4 regions of the Actinomadura sp. NPDC023710 genome follow, and region 2 is predicted to be linked to each of the others. Evidence: riboswitches for the same ligand, from Rfam matches in the RefSeq annotation. Region 2 holds a riboswitch; each other region holds the start of a gene.
The links. Region 2 has a riboswitch for cyclic di-AMP ahead of AB0H37_RS31840 (NlpC/P60 family protein). Riboswitches for the same ligand answer to the same signal wherever they lie in the genome.

Region 1 (4,329 bases), on a different contig from region 2:
TGCTCGGTCGACGGCAAGGGAGCTCAGGCTGCGGCGTTGTCGCCACGGGGTTCGTCATGGTCTTCGGCGTGGTCAGCCTCCTGGCGGACACCGTCCATGAGGGGGCCCGATCGATCACCGGTCCCTTTCTGGGGTCGCTACTGGAGCTGGACGATCACAGACGGCGGCACCGCGACAGTCCGCCGACAACGACGTCGCTGCCCTGCATTTCTGCCCCGGACGTGACGGACCCCGCTCTCGTCCGAGGACGGGAGCGGGGTCTGTGATGCGGCTCGGGGCGGCCAGGAGGGGATCACCTGGACGGGCTTGGTCAGCCGAGGGGCTTCGGGGCGCCCTTCTTGCCGATGCCGTGGCCCCAGGACAGGACCTCGTACTTGACGCCCTTCAGGTGGCCCGCCGAGGTGCCCGTGTCGTACTTGCTGTTCGGCTTCTTGCCGTCCACCAGGTGGCGGAAGGTGTAGGTGTCGAGGTCGAGCATGACGCCGCGGTGCGACGGCTCGCCCGGCCCGCGGTCCCCGACGAAGCCGGTGACGCTGCGCCCCTTGTAGGTGACCTTGACCTTGGTGTGCATGGGCCAGCTCGGGCTGGCGAACAGGCCCTTCTGCATCGGCTTGCCGCCCGCCGGGGCGCCGGTGTCGCCGTTCACGCCCGAGCCGTCGTCCCAGAAGTAGGACGCGGTGGTGCTGCCCGACAGGACGGCGTGGCTCTTCGAAGCGGCCTTGCCGGTGGTGTGGCGGGCGGCCTTCGCGTCGTGCTGCCCGGCCACCTGCTGGCCGGTGATCTTGCGCCCGGTGACCTTGTGCCCGGCGGCCTGCCCGGCCACCACCTGGTCGGTGACCTTGTGCCCGGCCACCAGCTGGTCGGTGACCTTGTGCCCGGTCACCTGCTGCCCGGTCACCAACTGCCCAGTGACCTTGTGCCCGGTCACCTGCTGCCCGGTGACCGTGTGCGCCATCGGCTTGTCCGCCGGGGCCCCATGGGCGGCCTCGACCGCCACGCCCGCGACCAGGATGCCCGCGAGGGCGGTACCGATAAGGGCGGTTCGCTGCTGCATGTTCATCCTTTGCTCGGTGGGCCGGGCGCCGGGCCATGCCTTCGGCGTGAGGGACTGGACTCGCCGTTCGGGCATGACGGATCCGGCGCACGGCACGTGGGCGTGCTCGCGACGTGGGTGTGATCGCGCGGGTGGAGAGGGGGAGCACCGCTGGACGGTGCGGGCAAGGGGCCGCTCAGCGGCCCGGGCTCACCGGTACTCGGGGTAGCCGTAGCTGGCGACGGTGGAGGTGTCGCGGACCTTCTTCTTCACCGCGTCACCGGTGTTGCCCTCGATGGTGTTGATGGTGCCGTCGTGGTTGTCCTTCACGACGATGCCGACGTGTTCGACACCCTTGATGCCGCCGCCGTTCCAGGCGAAGAAGACCACGGCGCCGGGCTTCGGGGTCTCGCCGAAGCGGCCGGTCTTCTTGAACCACTGGGCGTGGCTGACGGTGTAGGCGTCGGCGCCCATGCCCTTGGTGCCGGTGTGCTGGCCCAGCCAGGACACGAACATGTCGCACCAGGACTGGCCCTTGTAGACGGAGGCGCTCTCGGCACCGATGCGGTGGGCGTTCAGCTCGCCCAGCGACGAGCCGATGTACCAGTTGTTGAACTTGCTGTTGCCCGAGGCGTCCTCGTGGGTGCCGACCTGCGTGCGGGCGAGCTTGATGACGTCCTGCGCGGAGGCGCCGGCCTTGGCGCTCTGGCCGCCGGTCTTGGCGCCGTTGGCGTCGGCCTTGGACACCTCGGCAACGTGCGCGGTGTTCGCGGGCTTGGTGTCCGCCTGGGCGGACGGGGCCAGGGAGGCGAAGCCGAACACACCTGCCATGGAGAGGACGGCTCCGGCGGCCACGCGGGTGCCCATGCGCTTGGTCAGGTCGAAAGTACGAGCGGTCATGAAAAGGTTCTCCTGAGTTCTTCCAGTCCGCCTACCGGGTTAGCTGTCGGGTTCGGGCATGGAAGTGGCCCTACCGCGACCCCGCGCACGGCGGGGGTGCGGATTCACCCCGGTGTTTCGGTGGGTCCCCGGCTCCGCTCGGCCGTGATCGGCGCTCTGCGGACTCGGCGGCGGACGTGCCTTGATCGGCCGTCCTGATGATCAGGGACTTGATGCGCCCTTCATGATCTGGTCGGGCGCTCCGGACGGGCTTCCCCGTCGGTCACAGAGCCACAACAGGTTCAAGCCGCCCCATATTTCGTCAAGCACGCCCCAACGACCTGGTCGACCTGCAAAGACTTCACAAAACCCCCTCAACGCAAGGGCTGCGGTCCAGTCAAGCTGGACCAAGATTTTCGGTGCGACACCCTCAACCGGACCGCCCAACGGTGCCTGGAATTTGCGTACCGCTCAGCTCGTCATCTTTGAGCTATCGGTGCGGAACTGAGCCGACCGGGCCTGAGCGTGCAGGCGGAACCCCCGCCGCCTACGGCGATGCCGGACGCGGGCCGGTGAACAACGCCAGGGTCGGAGGAGCAACGCGGGGTTCTGGACGGAGCACGGGCGCGCCAGGCCACCACCGTGAGCGGCGAACGTGCCAGCCGAGCCGCCCACACCGGCACCAGCCTCACCGGACCGCCGTAATCCGCTCCGTTCCGCCCGCCCTTCAAACTCCGCACTCGCCAGAGGCTCGATATCACCCGCCTGCCGACCCGTCCTGTTCTCCTCCCGACCTACTCGGCCGCGATCTGCTCCCGAACGGAGAGCCACTCATGCCAGCAGTCTGCGGGCGGAGTGTCGGAGTACCCGCGAGACCGCTCAAGGTCGTGTGCGACGCTGAGCGGGACGGTCATGCATACCGCATCGTCGCGGATGGCGAGCACCTCCGCTTCCGTCAGCGGCTCGCCCTTCTCCTGCTCAGCCGCATGCAGGATCACCACCAGAGCCGGCATGAAGACGGCGCAGAGTGGGTCTTCGTCGTGGGACATCTGTTCTCCAGACTGCTCAGGTCACGTTTCGGGCCCGGCAGGCCGAGGACGCCGAGCGGAGGATCGACCGCGTGCGCACCTTTGCCGGATACCGGGAATACCACGAACACGGCATGATCGGCCGTTCCTTCGCGTACGAGCAAGCCCTGCTCCGAGAGGTCGAACGCCTCGTGCACAACATCCGGCGCGAGGTCGAAGAGGTCTTCTACCTCAGGTTCGAGGAGTTCCGGGACGTCGTGCTCCATCCACGGCACCCCCACGCGGCCTCCATCGAGCGAGCCGGGGTGTGGGGCCTGTCACGTCTCGGCGGCCACCAACCTGAACCAGGCGTGCCCTGGGCACGCGAGCGGAGCGGGTGCGAGCCGTGGCCGCGCAGGCCGGTCAGGTTCCTGGGCCAGCATGGCGCGCGCGACCTCGGTGTCCACCGGGGCGCCCTGCGAGGACGTTCCGAGGGAGCCCGAGGAGTGGACGGGACGGACGAGGCGGTGGCGGCCGATGGCATCCGGTCCGGCGACCACGGTGGCGACGGCGGCGGGTTCGCGCGCCTTGACCGCCGCGGCGAGGGCGCCGATCTCGGCGAAGCGTGAGGGGCCGACCGGCTCGATGGGGACATCGAGGACGCCCCCGCAGGTGAGGCCCACGGCGACGGCGGCGAGGGCGAAGGTCTCGCCCGCGGCCCAGCGGGCGATGTCGCCGAGGATGTCACGCATGCCGGAGGCGCGCCGGTGGCGTCCTGGACGGGCTCGGGCGTCACGCCGGCGGCGCACTCGGCGAGGAAGAGGCCGGCCGGGGCCACGTCGACGCCGAGGTCGGTGATGATCCGGTGGACGCAGGACACGCCGGTCATGGAGAGAGTGCACGTAAAGCGAAATTCACCGTCTTACTGCCAGGCTTTCCCCCCTCTGAAGTTAAGAGCTCCTCCTTCGAGGGGAGGGGGAAGCCATGCCCAGCGTGGCAAGTCGCGGGCCATGGATCAGGACCGAGTGTTCTACGGACTCGACGAGACCGGTGGGGTCGACGGTGTTCCGTATCGGCCTCGCCTTTCACAGGGAGCCGGTGCCATGAGCACGATCACTACCCATGACGGTACGGAGATCTATTACAAGGATTGGGGCGAGGGCCCGGCCGTGACGTTCTCGCACGGCTGGCCGTTGAGCTCCGACGCATGGGACGGCCAGATGCTGTTCCTCGTCCAGCACGGCTATCGGGTGGTCGCGCACGATCGGCGCGGTCACGGCCGATCCAGCCAGACCTCCACAAGAAATGACATGGACGGCTACGCCGACGATCTCGCCGCGGTGATCGAGGTGCTCGACCTCAGGGATGCCACGCTGGTGGGCCACTCCACCGGCGGCGGGGAGGTCGCGC
Region 2 (4,329 bases):
CGCGGTATCGGACGGGTGTTATCGGGGCCCCGCGAGCACCTCCCGGTGCGGCGGAGAGGGCCTCAGAAGGCCGAGGATTCGGGCCGCGGGCGTTTTACCACGAGCGTCCCCGCGAGCCTGTCATGAACAGCCTGGCGTCGAACGCCCTCGAACACGGCCCCCGCGTTCGCGACCCAGAAGATGCTCGCGAGCAGACCCAGAACGGGAATCGGACGCAGCCCGATCGGCACCGAATAGACGGCGGCCCGCAGAACGCAGCGCAGAACGTCCGGACGCGTGGACGCGCCTACGGCCTCCGCCCCCGGCGGAGCCGCGGTCTCCTCGGGCTCAGGAGCGGCCACGGGCACGAATCCGGGCACGGACACGGGGAGGGCCGACACGTCGCCGAGCCCGGCGTTCTCGTCCGCTCCCCCAGCCCCCCGTGGCGCCGCTTCAGGCGCCTCCTGAGCCGTCGCCGCGACCACCTCGATGCCCGCGACGCGCTTGCCCAGCGTCCGGCCCCAGAGGGCGAGCTGGATCGCTTCGTACAGCAGCATGCATCCGGCCACGGCGGACGGAGCCATGACGTCCGCCGTGTGCCCGGACACCAGTTCGCGCACGACCAGAACGACGGGGACGCCGACGACGAGCGTGTCCACGACGCGCGCCAGGAGCCTCTGCCCCGGCTCGGCGAGCGGTGCCGCCATCGTGCCCTTAGCCCGCGTACTCGGAGTACTCGGAATCGTCATATCCGACCCGCTCGTCGATGACGAGTGTGCCGGCGAAGCGATCGTGCAGCGACTGATGCAGGGGCTGGTCCCAGATCGCCCACAGGTAGGCCATCAGCGCGCCCGCCCAGACCAGCACCATCCCGTACGCGGCGTAGTCCCACACCATCACCGCCAGGACGAGGAAGAAAAAGACGCCGAGCTGGTAACCGACGTGGGTGATCCCGGCCCGCCAGACGGCCTGCGTCGTGGTGATGGGGGTGCCCGCGGGCCGCGCCTGAACGACGCCCAGGCCCAGGACGCGCTTCCCCAGCGTCCGTCCCCACATGGACAACTGCACGGCCTCGTAGATGAACGGCAGCACGGACAGGACGCAGAAGAGGGTGAAGATGATGGGCCAGTTCCACACACCCCCCTCGTCTTCCGTCTTGCTGCCGGGCTTGCCCAGACCGAATGCGCCGATCGTCACCGGGAGGACGAGCGCGAACCCGAAGACCGCGACGAGCGCGTTGTCGATGATTCGCGCTCCCGCCCTACGGTGGATCGGCGCCAGCACCGGGTCACCGGCGTCGTCGTAGGAGCCGTAGTCGTCGTAGGCGGGCTGCTGGTTCCACTGCTCCTGTTGCGGCTGCCATTGCTGCTGGGACTGCTGTTCCCACTGCTGCTGGGACGACCGCTGCTGTGGTTGCTGCCACTGAGAACCTTGGTACGGAGGCGGCGGGCCGTAGGAACCCTGCCCCTGCCGGGGCTGGTAAGGCCGCCCGCCGTGGGGGGAATCGCTCATCTCAGTCCTCCAGGCGAAGCAACATCCGGGTGTTGCCCAACGTATTCGGCTTGACCCGGTCGAGGTTCAAGAACTCTGCCACGCCTTCGTCGTAGGAGCGGAGAAGTTCTTCGTACACCTCTGGCGCCACCGGAGTCCCCAGGATCTGCTGGAAGCCGTGGCGGGCGAAGAACTCCACCTCGAAGGTAAGGCAGAACACCCTTCGCACGCCGAGTTCACGCGCGTTCTCCAGGAGGCGGGTCACGATCCGGTGCCCGATTCCCCGTCCCCCGCATCCTTTGTCCACGGCGACCGAACGGACTTCCGCGAGGTCCTCCCACATGACGTGGAGGGCGCCGCAGCCGACGAGCGGCCCCGGCGTCCCGTGCTGGACGTCCTCGGCGACCCAGAACTCCTGGACGTCCTCGTACAGCTTGACCGTCGTCTTCTTCAGCAGGCGACGCCCCGACCCGGCGTACAGGTCGACGAGCCTGCGGATCTCCTGGACGTCGGCGGTACGTGCACGCCGGATCACGACTTCCACAAGCAGGCGAGATTATCGAACGCCGCGTGCTCGCCGGGCGACGCCCTCCGTCCGCCCGTGCCGGGCACCGCGCGCAAGTGACTAGATAAAAGAGACTAGGCACTGCCGAGGGGGCGTCGAAAGTGAGGCAGAACACAGCGCACGGAAGGCGACCCATCCGGCGATTCCCTCGTTCACCGCGCAGCGCGACCTGCGAATTCGCATGTTCTGGTTGGCATCCAATGCGGGGTCCGTTAGTGTCCATCGCTGACGTCGGCCCACCGTAGGACGGAGGCCGCACCGCCGAGTCCCACGGGTCGCAACCAGCTGCCCGGGGAGCCGGGGACCCACTTTCGGAGCGTTTCGGGGAATCGCCCTGAGCGACCACCGTGAGGGGTGAATCCGCAGTCGCGGGCGATCGGTTCGCCCACGGACGCGGACGGGCCGCTCCGGCCCGAACCCGTCAGCTAACCCGGTAGGCGGCTGAGGAGAGGAGTATTCGTGAAGCGATCGCGGCATGCTTCCCTTTCACACTTCCGTGGGCGCGCGGCCATCATGGTCGGCGCGCTCGCCGTCGTTTCGGCCGCTCCGCACGCGATCGCCCCGCATGCGATCGCCGTCGCGCACGCCGACCCCGAGCCCTCCGCCAAGGAGCTGAGGACGAAGGCGCTCAAGCTCGCCGACCAGCTGGAACAGCTCACCGAGCAGTACAACGGGCTGAAGGTCAGGCTCGCGCAGTCGCAGCGCGCCGCCAAGGTCGCCACGGAGAACGCCAAGCGCCAGGAGAAGACGCTGGAGGCGCTCCGCCAGAAGGTCGGATCCCTCGCGGCGACGAGCTACATGCAGGGCGGCTCCGACCCCGCGGTCTCGTTCGTCGCCTCCCAGGACCCGCAGTCCATCCTCGACCAGGCCGCGACCCTCCACTACTTCGCCAAGCAGGACAGCACCCAGGTGCTCGGGCTGATGCAGGCCATGCAGTCCGCTCAGCGGGCCCGCAAGTCGGCCGAGGCCCGCGCCAAGCAGGTGAAGGCCCTGAAGACGCAGCTCGACTCGCAGCGTACGAAGATCACCGACTCCTACGAGAAGATCCGCGGCAAGCTCGTCGACAAGGACCCCACCCAGCTCGCCAAGCTCCCCGTCATCGGCACCGGCAAGGCCGCGCAGGCGCTCCGCTACGCGATGGGCAAGATCGGCCGCCCGTACGTGTGGGGCGCCGCCGGCCCGACCACCTTCGACTGCTCCGGCCTGACGATGTGGGCCTACAGGCAGGTAGGCATCAACCTGCCGCACTACACCGGCAGCCAGTGGAACGCCGGCACGCACGTGTCGCGCGGCGATCTTCAGCCGGGCGACCTCGTCTTCTTCTACTCCGACCTGCACCACATGGGGATCTACGTCGGCGGCGACAAGATGCTGCACGCCCCGCACACCGGAGACGTCGTGAAGATCGCCTCCATGAACGGACGCCCCTTCGCGGGCGGCGTCCGGGTCGCCTAGGCCGTGTTTCGAAGTCCCGGCCCACTTCGCTCGCCTGGCGGCTCGCTACGTGACCGGACCTGGGCGAACGCGGCATCGCTTCGCGATCTGCCCGGTTTCGCTCGCCTCCGGCTTCGCCGCACCGGGCAGGTCACGCGTTCGCGCGCGTGCCCGAGGCCACTTCGAGACAGGCTCTAGAACCCCGCCACCGCACCCGTCGACTCTGTGAAGCCGATCGACCATCGTGGGGGCCGACCGCGCCGCCCTGGTCGGCCGAGGTGCGTCGATCAGGCCCGTCGCGAGGTCGGTCAGTGCTGTCGGAGCCGACCCGTCACGCCGACCGGGTTCGCGGTGCCGTTCACCATGCTGAACTGATCGTGCCGGGGCGCGCCGGCCAGAGCCGTCGCGGGGCCGGGCTCGCCGGAGATCGAGGCGGGCCGGGTGGGCCTGTCAGGCCCGAACGCCGTCCGCGGCGACGCCTTCTGCAGGGACCTACCTGCCAGGACGCGGGCGCCGCCGCTGCGGGGTCGGACGGAATTCGGATGAGCCGCCGTTTCTCCGGATGACGCTCGCCGTCCCCTGGCGAGCGTCGGGGGGTGCATCGCTAGATGAGCTGCCTCCGGGCCGCCCACACCACGGCCTCGATAGGGGTGTTGACCTCCAGCCGGTCGCAGATCGTCCGCAGCCGGCGCCGCAAGGTCCGAGCGCTCAGTTCCAGCTTGCGTGCCGCCACATCGGCGGTGACACCGCTGGCGATCTGGGCGAGCAACCGGATCTCTTCCTCGCTCAGCCCGAAATCGTCGGTGCCACGACGTGCGAGTGTGGCTGTTTCCACTCCGTCCTCCCTCGTCCGTGGTGAT
Region 3 (4,329 bases), on a different contig from region 2:
TGCGGACCTGGAAGACCTGCGGGGAGCCGCGCACGACCGTGCGGTCATGGCGGAGGCGCGGGTCGTGCTGGCCCGGCGTCTCGGCGTCCCGCCGGGCGAGGCCCTGCAGCACCTGATCTGGCTCGCGCGCGACCTGGACATCGAGATGGCCGAGGCGGCGTCGCTGCTGGTCAAGGACGGGGGCGGCGGGCCGGTGGGGGCCGTGCTGGCGGGGCGCCGGGCGCCGCGCACCGAGGAGGTCCCCGCGGAGCGCCAGGCCGTCCTGTCGGAGGCCGAGGACGTGCTGCGCCGGGTGACGGCCGAGGACACCGCGGGGGACGTGGAGATCCTCGCGCGGGTGCCCGACGATCCGGCGGCGACTGCGGTGCTGGAGGGCGCGCTCGACTCCGCGGCCCATCTTGTCCCCGTGCGGGGGCCGGACGGCAACGTGGTCGACTTCCTCTTCGCGGAGCTCAACGGCGTCGCCAAGGACATGTTCGGGCGGGGCCGGGAGGAGCTGACCGGACTGCGGTTGCTGCGGACGGACCCGGGGGCGGTGCTCAGCGGGCTGTTCGACGACTATGTCGGGGTCCTGGAGACCGGGACGCGGTTGGAACGTCCCTCGATCCAGTACTCGACCGCTCAGCGCGGCCTGTCGCGCTCGTCGCGGATGAGCGTGCGGTGCGTGCGGGTGCCGACGGGCGTCTGCGTGACCTGGCGGTACCACCTGACCGAGGACCGCATCGCGCGGCGGCTGGAGAGGGTCGAGCGGCTCGCCCTGATCGGATTCGGGGAGTGGGACCTGGCGACCGGGGAGGCGGACTGGACGCCGCAGATGCTGGCCAACTACGGCCTCTCACCCGACGAGGTGCCGCCGATGCCGCACGACCTGCCGAAGGTCGTGGCCGACGACGACCTTCCGCTGGTCGAGGAGGCGGTCCAGACGATGTTCTCCCGCCGCGAACCGGTGGAGGCGGAGCACCGCGTGACCGGCAATGACGGGACGCCCCGCCATCTGTGGGTGTTCGCCGAGCCCGTGCTCGGCGAGTCCGGGCTGCCCGTCTCGATCAACATCGTCTCGCAGGACATCACCCGGCGGCGCGGGGTGGAGCACGCGCTGGCCGAGACCCGGCGGCAGATGCTGCGCCAGCAGGCGCGGACGGCGCAGGAGCGGCGCGTGGCGGTGACGCTGCGGCGGGCCATCCTGCCGGACGAGGACGAGGCCGAGCAGCTCCCGGGCCTGCGCACCTCGATCCGCAGTATGGCGGCGGAGAGCACGGCCCGCATCGGCGGCGACTGGTTCGCGACCCGTGCCCTGCAGGACGGGCGGGCGATGTTCGCCATCGGGGACGCCGCCGGGCACGGGCTGCCGGCGGCGGCGGCGATGGCGCGGACCCGGAACGGCCTGCTGGGCCTCGCCTGCACGGGGGAGCGGGCCGGACGGCTGGTCGGCTGGCTGAACGAGCTGATCGGCGCCATGGACCCGCCCGCGACGGGCACCGCCATCGTCGCCCACTACGACCCGTCCCGGCACCTCCTGGAGTGGACGTGCGCGGGCCATCCGCCGCCGATCCTGGTGCGGGACGGGCGGGCGACCCCGCTGGAGGTGGTCCGCGACCCGATGCTCGGCGCCATGGCCGGCTGGGAGTACACGACGATCACCACCGGGCTGAATCCGGGCGACATGCTCTTCCTCTACACCGACGGCCTGGTGGAGCGCAGGGACGCGGATCTGGACGAGCGGATCGCCCGCCTGACCCACATCCTGCAGGACTCCTCCACGCGTCCCGACCGGGTGCTGGACGAGGTTCTCGCGCGGATGGAGCACGACCGGGCGGCGGACGACACCACCCTCTTCGCCATCCACGTGGAGTGATCGTCCGAGCCTCACGGTGACGAACGGCACGCCTGACCAGCGGAGATCGCCGAATGTGACGTGCGCCTCACCTGGACGGGCGGGCGGGTGGTGCAGACCGGGGGCGGGGAGTGCCGGCCGCCCTCCATTCGATCTTCTTTACCTTTTCCCGAAGGCCCGGTAAGTACGGCGGGCAAGGGGCTGAGGGGCGTCTCGACAAAGATCGGGAAGAGGCGGCGCAGTCCCGGTGTTGGGAGTCTCTTGGAAGGGCCTTGAGCAGGCAAGACTTTGCTTTATGTCTGGTTTGCTTTTCTTGAGAAGGTTGGTACCTTCGATCCCGAATCACGCAACGCGTCCCATGCGTTGCCACCGGCCGCACCATGCGCGGCCGAGGATCGCGGAGCGGAATCCGCACGCGATGCGCGCCCAGTGACGCGCGCCCCCTCATCAAGATCTGTCAGTGAGAAATCCGTAAACCTGCACCGCTCGCGCGGTGCGAGGCCGAGTCCGTCCGGTCAGTGCGACCGGAACGGAGCCGGGGACCCACGTTTCTGGGGTGAATCGGCGCGCCCGAGAGTCGCGCCGTAGGGCTGCTTCCATGCCCGAATCCGTCAGCTAACCCGGTAGGCGCCATGGAAGACAAGGAGATTCCCTGTATGTCCGGTCTTTTCGATCGACTTTCGCTCAACCGCCTCAGCCCCGAGGACAAGGCCGTCGGCGTCGCCGTAGGCGCGGTCCTGGCGGGCGCGGTCGGGCTCTCTGTGGTCAACCCCCTCGCCGGCGGCCGCGCGGTCGCCGACACCTCCACCCAGACGGCGGTGGTCGCCGAGCAGGGCACCACCGCGCACAAGTCCTCCAAGGCCAAGACGGTGAAGGCCGAGAACGCCGCGGCCGAGGCCCGGCGCGAGGGCTTCAAGGTCCCCCCGCACGCCGTCAAGCCCGCTGAAGTGATCAAGCTCGCGCAGAAGCAGGTCGGCATCCACGAGGGCAAGGGCGGTGAGACCAAGTACCACAAGTGGTACGTCTCGACTCCGCAGGCGAAGGCCACCGCCAAGCGCGACGGCGGCTTCTCGGTCAAGGAGTACAACGGCGCCCAGTGGTGCAACATGTTCGTCTCCTGGCTCGGCGCCCAGACCGGCGTCAAGAACATGGGCTGGGACGCCTACACCGTCCAGCACGCCAGCTGGTTCAAGCAGACCGATCGCTGGGGCCACACCGCCAAGCCCGGCGCCGTGGTGTTCTACGACTGGCAGGACGGCTCGAAGGCCGACATCGGCGACATCGACCACGTCGGCATCGTTGTCAAGGACAACGGCAACGGCACCATCTCCACCATCGAGGGCAACACCGACAACGCGGTGCAGAAGAAGGTGCGCGACAAGTCGCAGGTCGTCGGCTACGGCTACCCCGACTACGCCCGCTGACGCGACGCCTTAGAGAAGGCGCACGTGTGACGAAGGCGCCCGGCCTCCCGCCGGGCGCCTTCTGGCGTTCCGGGTGTTGTGCCCAATGCCTCCGCTGACGGTGGGTAATGCTAAGCGTTGACAGCCTTTGATCCCCCTTGGAGCTCAGTGCGGAGTTCCTGGATAGGTATCCAGCACGCCGGAGTCTGCGGAGGGGGATGCCCATGGCGGTGCGCCCGGATGTCAGCGTGGTGGTGATCGCCTACAACGACGCCCGGAGGCTTCCGCGGGCGGTGGCCTCGGCGCTGGCGCAGTCCCTGGGCGGCGTCGAGACGTTGATCGTCGACGACGCGAGCACCGACGGCACGGGCGAGGCCGCCGACCGGCTCGCCGCGGCCCATCCGGGGCGGGTCCGGGCCGTTCACCTGCCGGTCAACTCCGGCGGCTGCGGCCGCCCCCGCAACACCGGGATCGATGCGTCCACCGGCCGGTACGTGATGTTCCTCGACAGCGACGATCTGCTGGACCGGCACGCCTGCCTCAACCTCCTCGCCGCCGCCGAGGACACCGGCGCCGACATGGTCTCGGGGCTCTGCGACCGGATCTTCCTCGACCTGCCCGAGGGCGCCAAGGGGCGGATCCGCCCCTGGTATCCGTGGCTCTACCGGCACAGCGTCGTCTACGACTCGCTGAGCGAGAACCCCGATCTCCTCTACGACACCCTCTCGACCAACAAGGCGTACCGGCGCGGCTTCCTGGAGGAGCACGGGCTGCGGTTCGTCGAGCGGCTGCACTACGAGGACCTGCTGTTCACCGCCGAGGCCTATCTGGAGGCGGGACGGACCGCCCTGATCCCGCACCGCGTCTACAACTGGCTGGTCAGGGAGCGGACGCCGGCGCCGTCGATCTCCAACCGGCGCGCCGAGCCGGCCAACTTCGCCGACCGGCTGGAGATCCACCGCCGCATCGACATGCTCTTCGCGCTGCGCGGCGCCTACGACCTGCAGCGGGCCAAGGACGTCAAGTTCGTCAACCACGACCTGGTGCTCTACCTGCGCGAGCTGCGCGACCGCGACCCCGACCACCAGGCGC
Region 4 (4,329 bases), on a different contig from region 2:
GTACGTTCACCCCGCGGTTCCGAGAACCGCGGGGCCGCCCCTTTGAGCTTCGGCGCTCAGCCGGCGCGCTTGGTGCGGGCGCGCGTGCGCTCGCGCTCCTTGGCGTCCAGGACGACCTTGCGGATGCGGACGGCGGTCGGGGTGACCTCGACGCACTCGTCCTCGCGGCAGAACTCCAGGGCCTCCTCCAGCGACAGGAGACGGGGCGGGGTGAGCCGCTCCAGCTCGTCGCCGGTGGACGACCGCATGTTCGTGAGCTTCTTCTCCTTGGTGATGTTGACGTCCATGTCGTCGGCGCGGGAGTTCTCCCCCACGATCATGCCCTCGTACACCTCGGTGGTCGGGCCGACGAAGAACGTCCCGCGCTCCTGGAGGTTGGTGATCGCGTAGGCGGTGGCGGCGCCGGACCGGTCGGCCACGAGCGAACCCGAGGGACGGGTGCGCAGCTCACCGAACCAGGGCTCGTAGTCCTCGAAGACGTGGTGCGCCATGCCGGTGCCGCGCGTCTCGGTCATGAACTCGGTGCGGAACCCGATCAGGGCGCGGGCCGGGACGAGGAACTCCATCCGGATCCAGCCGGTGCCGTGGTTGGTCATGTGCTCCATGCGGCCCTTGCGGACCGCCATCAGCTGCGTGACCGCGCCGAGGTACTCCTCGGGGATGTCGACGGTGAGCCGCTCGACCGGCTCGTGCTTCCTGCCGTCGATCTCCCGCGTGACGACCTGCGGCTTGCCGACGGTCAGCTCGTAGCCCTCGCGGCGCATGTTCTCCACCAGGATCGCCAGGGCGAGCTCGCCGCGGCCCTGCACCTCCCAGGCGTCGGGACGCTCGGTCGGCAGCACCCGGATCGACACGTTGCCGACGAGCTCGCGTTCGAGCCGGTCCTTGACCATCCGGGCGGTGACCTTGGTGCCCTTCTCGCGGCCCGCCATCGGCCCGGTGTTGGTGCCGATCGTCATGGAGATCGCGGGCTCGTCCACCGTGATCAGCGGCAGCGGGCGCGGGTCCTCCGGATCGGCGATGGTGTCGCCGATCATGATGTCGGGGATGCCGGCGATGGCGATGATGTCGCCGGGCCCGGCGTCGTCCGCGGGCTTGCGGGTGAGCGCCTCCGTCATCAGCAGCTCGGTGATCTTCACCCGGTCGACGCTGCCGTCGTGCCGGCACCAGGCGACCTGCTGGCCCTTCTTGATCGTGCCGGCGTGCACCCGGCACAGCGCGATCCGGCCGAGGTAGCTGGAGGCGTCCAGGTTCGTCACGTGCGCCTGGAGCGGGGCGTCCGGGTCGTAGGCCGGCGCGGGGATCGTCTCGGTGATGACCTTGAACAGCGGCTCCAGGTCGTCGCTGCCGGGCATCGTGCCGTCCGCGGGCTTGTCGAGCGAGGCCCGCCCGGCGCGGCCGGACGCGAACACGATCGGGAAGTCGATCTGCTCCTCGTCGGCGTCGAGGTCCATGAAGAGCTCGTAGGTCTCGTCCACGACCTCGTCGATGCGCGCGTCGGGACGGTCGGTCTTGTTCACGACAAGGATCACCGGCAGCCGCGCCTCGAGCGCCTTGCGCAGCACGAACCGGGTCTGCGGGAGCGGGCCCTCGCTGGCGTCCACCAGGAGCACGACGCCGTCCACCATGGACAGGCCGCGCTCGACCTCGCCGCCGAAGTCGGCGTGCCCCGGAGTGTCGATGATGTTGATGGTCAGCCCGTTGTGCAGGACCGCGGTGTTCTTCGCGAGGATGGTGATCCCCTTCTCGCGCTCCAGGTCGTTGGAGTCGAGCACCCGGTCGTCGACGTCCTGGTTCTCGCGGAAGGCGCCGGACTGCCAGAGCATGGCGTCGACCAGCGTCGTCTTGCCATGGTCGACGTGGGCGACGATCGCAACGTTACGGAGGTCGTCGCGCGTGGAGATGGGCATGCGGGTTCGCCTTGCGTGAGAGTTCGGGAGTCACCGCAGACACGCGGCAGTACCCATTCTACTTGGCCGGGCGTACCACCCACTCCGAGCCGTTCGTCCCACCGGTCGCACGGGCCTCGATTGGCCAACTTTGCGCATCCTTTGTAATCTGCCCGAGATCCGGTCGTCCGGAGTCCCACCCCCCGGGACTGCGGCCGGAACGCCGAATCTCCCGCGGGAGAACCGGGGACCCACCACCCTCGGGGTGAATCGACGCTCGTCGTAGGGCGACTCCGGCCCGAACCCGTCAGCTAACCCGGTAGGCGTACGAGGAGAGGAGAACACCGGCTTGGCTCCGGATTCCCACCGGCGGCGTCGCGTTCTGCCCACCGCCACCGCCACCCTGCTCCTGATCGGCCTCGGCGCCACCGCGCCGAACCTCGCCCACGCCGCGCAGCCGTTCCGGCCCGCCTCCGCGCCGTCGGCTCCGAGCCCCACGCCGACGACCGAGAAGGGCCTGCGCAAGAGCCTCGACGCGCTGAACGAAGAGGCCGAGATCCTCACGGAGAAGTTCAACAAGGCCCGTGTGGAGTTCAACAAGGCCCGCAAGGCCGAGCAGGACGCCACCAAGGAGGCCGAGCGGCTCCGCGCCCTCGCCGAGCCCGCCCGCCGGCGGCTCGGCGCCCTGGCCGCCGCGAACTACATGGCCGGCAGCCCCGACGTCCTCTTCGGCTCCGGCGCCTCCCCCGAGGGGCTGTCCGACCGCGCCTACCTCGCGCAGAGCCAGGCCACCGCCGTCCTCGCCCTGAAGAAGCAGATCGACCAGGCCGACGCCGCGGAGCGCACCGCGAAGGCGAAGACCGCGCAGGTCAAGAAGGCCTGGGACGACGCCAAGAAGGCGCGCGAGGCGGCCAGGACCAAGGTCTCCGAGGTGATGAAGCGCCTCGACAAGCTGACCACCACCCACGCGAGCGACCCGCGCACCGGCCTCAGCGCCACCGTCAAGGGCTCCGGCCTGCCCGCGAAGATGGCCCGCAAGGCGCTCACCAAGCTCGGCTCCCCGTACGTGTGGGCCGCCGCCGGACCGAGCAGCTTCGACTGCTCCGGCCTCGTCGTCTGGGCTTACGGCCAGGTCGGCAAGCCCGGCCTCCCGCACTACACCGGCGACCTGTTCGCCATGGGAACGAAGGTCTCGCGCGGCGCGCTCCGCTCCGGCGACCTCGTGTACTTCGGCGGCAACCTGCACCACATGGGCATCTACCTGGGCGACGGCAAGTACCTCCACGCCCCCCAGACCGGCGATGTGGTCAAAATCTCCAAACTCTCCGACCGCTCCGACTTCGCAGGCGCGAACCGTATTTCTTAGCGTTTTTCTCCTCCTTCGGGCCTGGCGGCCCTCCATCGTCGATAAACGCGGGCGATCGCTGGCATCGCTTCGTCTCGCCTTGCGGCTCGCTGCGCGATCAGGTTCTCGCTTCGCTTGAACCTGCCTTCGGACGCGATCGCGGCCCTTGGGGTTGTTGCGGGGTTGCTGTGGCGGCTGAGGTCGGTCGTGAACGGCTTGGGTGCTCGGCCGATCTCGATCAGATTCACGCTTCGCTCGAACCTGCCTCCGGACGCGATCGCGGTCCTTCAGGTTGTTGCTTGGTTTCGGCCGTGGCCAGGGTCGGCGCGTTCGGGCTTGGGCGCCCGGGTGGATCCCCGCGGGGCGGGCCCGGGTTCAGGAGGTTCTAGGTGAGGCCCTGGGCGGCCAGGAGGTCTATCACTGGGCGGTCGCCGGGGAGCCAGTCGACGTCGTAGAGCTCGGGCGGGGTCAGCCAGCGGAGTTCCAGGTGTTCTAGAGGCTGGGGCTCGCCTTCTACCAGCTCGGCCGTCCAGACGCGCAGGACGGCGCGCTCGCTCAGGCGCCAGTCGCCGCCGACGCGGCGGACGAGGCGCACCTTCACGGCCAGTTCCTCGTGGCACTCGCGTACCAGGGCGTCCTCGTCCGACTCTCCGGGGTCGACCTTGCCGCCGGGGAGCTCCCAGCCGCCCGCCATGTGCGGCGGCTCGGCGCGCTGGGCGGCCAGCAGCCGCCCGTCCGCGAGGATCGCCGCCCCCACCACCACCACGAGATCGATCGCGACCAGCTCCTCTCCGTCTTCGTGATCAGACCGCGGCGCCGGTCCGTCCGGTTCCGTTCCCCCGGAGGGAGTCGACCAGACGCGTCGCGTCGCGGACGATCTCCTCAAGGTGGTCGCCGTGTGCCCCGCGCCAGTAGACCTGCCCGCACCCGGCGCAGCGGCCGTAGACGTCGTAGCTGCGGCGCGTGCCAGCCCGCAGCTCGCGCTCGACCTCCTCCTTGTCGACCGGGACGAGCTCGCCGTTGCAGGCGGTGCAGCGCGTCCACGGCCGCAGGACGGGCGCGAAACGGTCGAGCAGGTCGCGGAGCTGGTCGTCC

Region 1: another riboswitch for cyclic di-AMP. It lies ahead of AB0H37_RS17055 (CHAP domain-containing protein); the one in region 2 lies ahead of AB0H37_RS31840 (NlpC/P60 family protein).
Region 3: another riboswitch for cyclic di-AMP. It lies ahead of AB0H37_RS43415 (CHAP domain-containing protein); the one in region 2 lies ahead of AB0H37_RS31840 (NlpC/P60 family protein).
Region 4: another riboswitch for cyclic di-AMP. It lies ahead of AB0H37_RS36705 (C40 family peptidase); the one in region 2 lies ahead of AB0H37_RS31840 (NlpC/P60 family protein).

The regions. Positions count from the first base shown of each region.
Region 1 is NZ_JBFAGB010000013.1:73,822-78,150, reverse strand. Features, by position in the region: gene AB0H37_RS17060 (hypothetical protein) at 311-1,054, opposite strand; gene AB0H37_RS17055 (CHAP domain-containing protein) at 1,244-1,933, opposite strand; cyclic di-AMP (ydaO/yuaA leader) riboswitch at 1,948-2,097, opposite strand; gene AB0H37_RS17050 (hypothetical protein) at 2,707-2,925, opposite strand; gene AB0H37_RS17045 (hypothetical protein) at 2,907-3,206, opposite strand; gene AB0H37_RS17040 (hypothetical protein) at 3,258-3,671, opposite strand; gene AB0H37_RS17035 (alpha/beta hydrolase) at 4,023-4,329, shown strand, end outside.
Region 2 is NZ_JBFAGB010000032.1:111,040-115,368, reverse strand. Features, by position in the region: gene AB0H37_RS31855 (RDD family protein) at 63-686, opposite strand; gene AB0H37_RS31850 (RDD family protein) at 694-1,491, opposite strand; gene AB0H37_RS31845 (amino-acid N-acetyltransferase) at 1,493-2,020, opposite strand; cyclic di-AMP (ydaO/yuaA leader) riboswitch at 2,285-2,491, shown strand; gene AB0H37_RS31840 (NlpC/P60 family protein) at 2,495-3,490, shown strand; gene AB0H37_RS31835 (LuxR C-terminal-related transcriptional regulator) at 4,074-4,304, opposite strand.
Region 3 is NZ_JBFAGB010000075.1:6,653-10,981, forward strand. Features, by position in the region: gene AB0H37_RS43410 (SpoIIE family protein phosphatase) at 1-1,855, shown strand, start outside; cyclic di-AMP (ydaO/yuaA leader) riboswitch at 2,324-2,479, shown strand; gene AB0H37_RS43415 (CHAP domain-containing protein) at 2,491-3,258, shown strand; gene AB0H37_RS43420 (CDP-glycerol glycerophosphotransferase family protein) at 3,462-4,329, shown strand, end outside.
Region 4 is NZ_JBFAGB010000044.1:59-4,387, forward strand. Features, by position in the region: gene typA (translational GTPase TypA) at 57-1,910, opposite strand; cyclic di-AMP (ydaO/yuaA leader) riboswitch at 2,101-2,231, shown strand; gene AB0H37_RS36705 (C40 family peptidase) at 2,239-3,255, shown strand; gene AB0H37_RS36710 ((deoxy)nucleoside triphosphate pyrophosphohydrolase) at 3,620-4,009, opposite strand; gene AB0H37_RS36715 (Mut7-C RNAse domain-containing protein) at 4,038-4,329, opposite strand, start outside.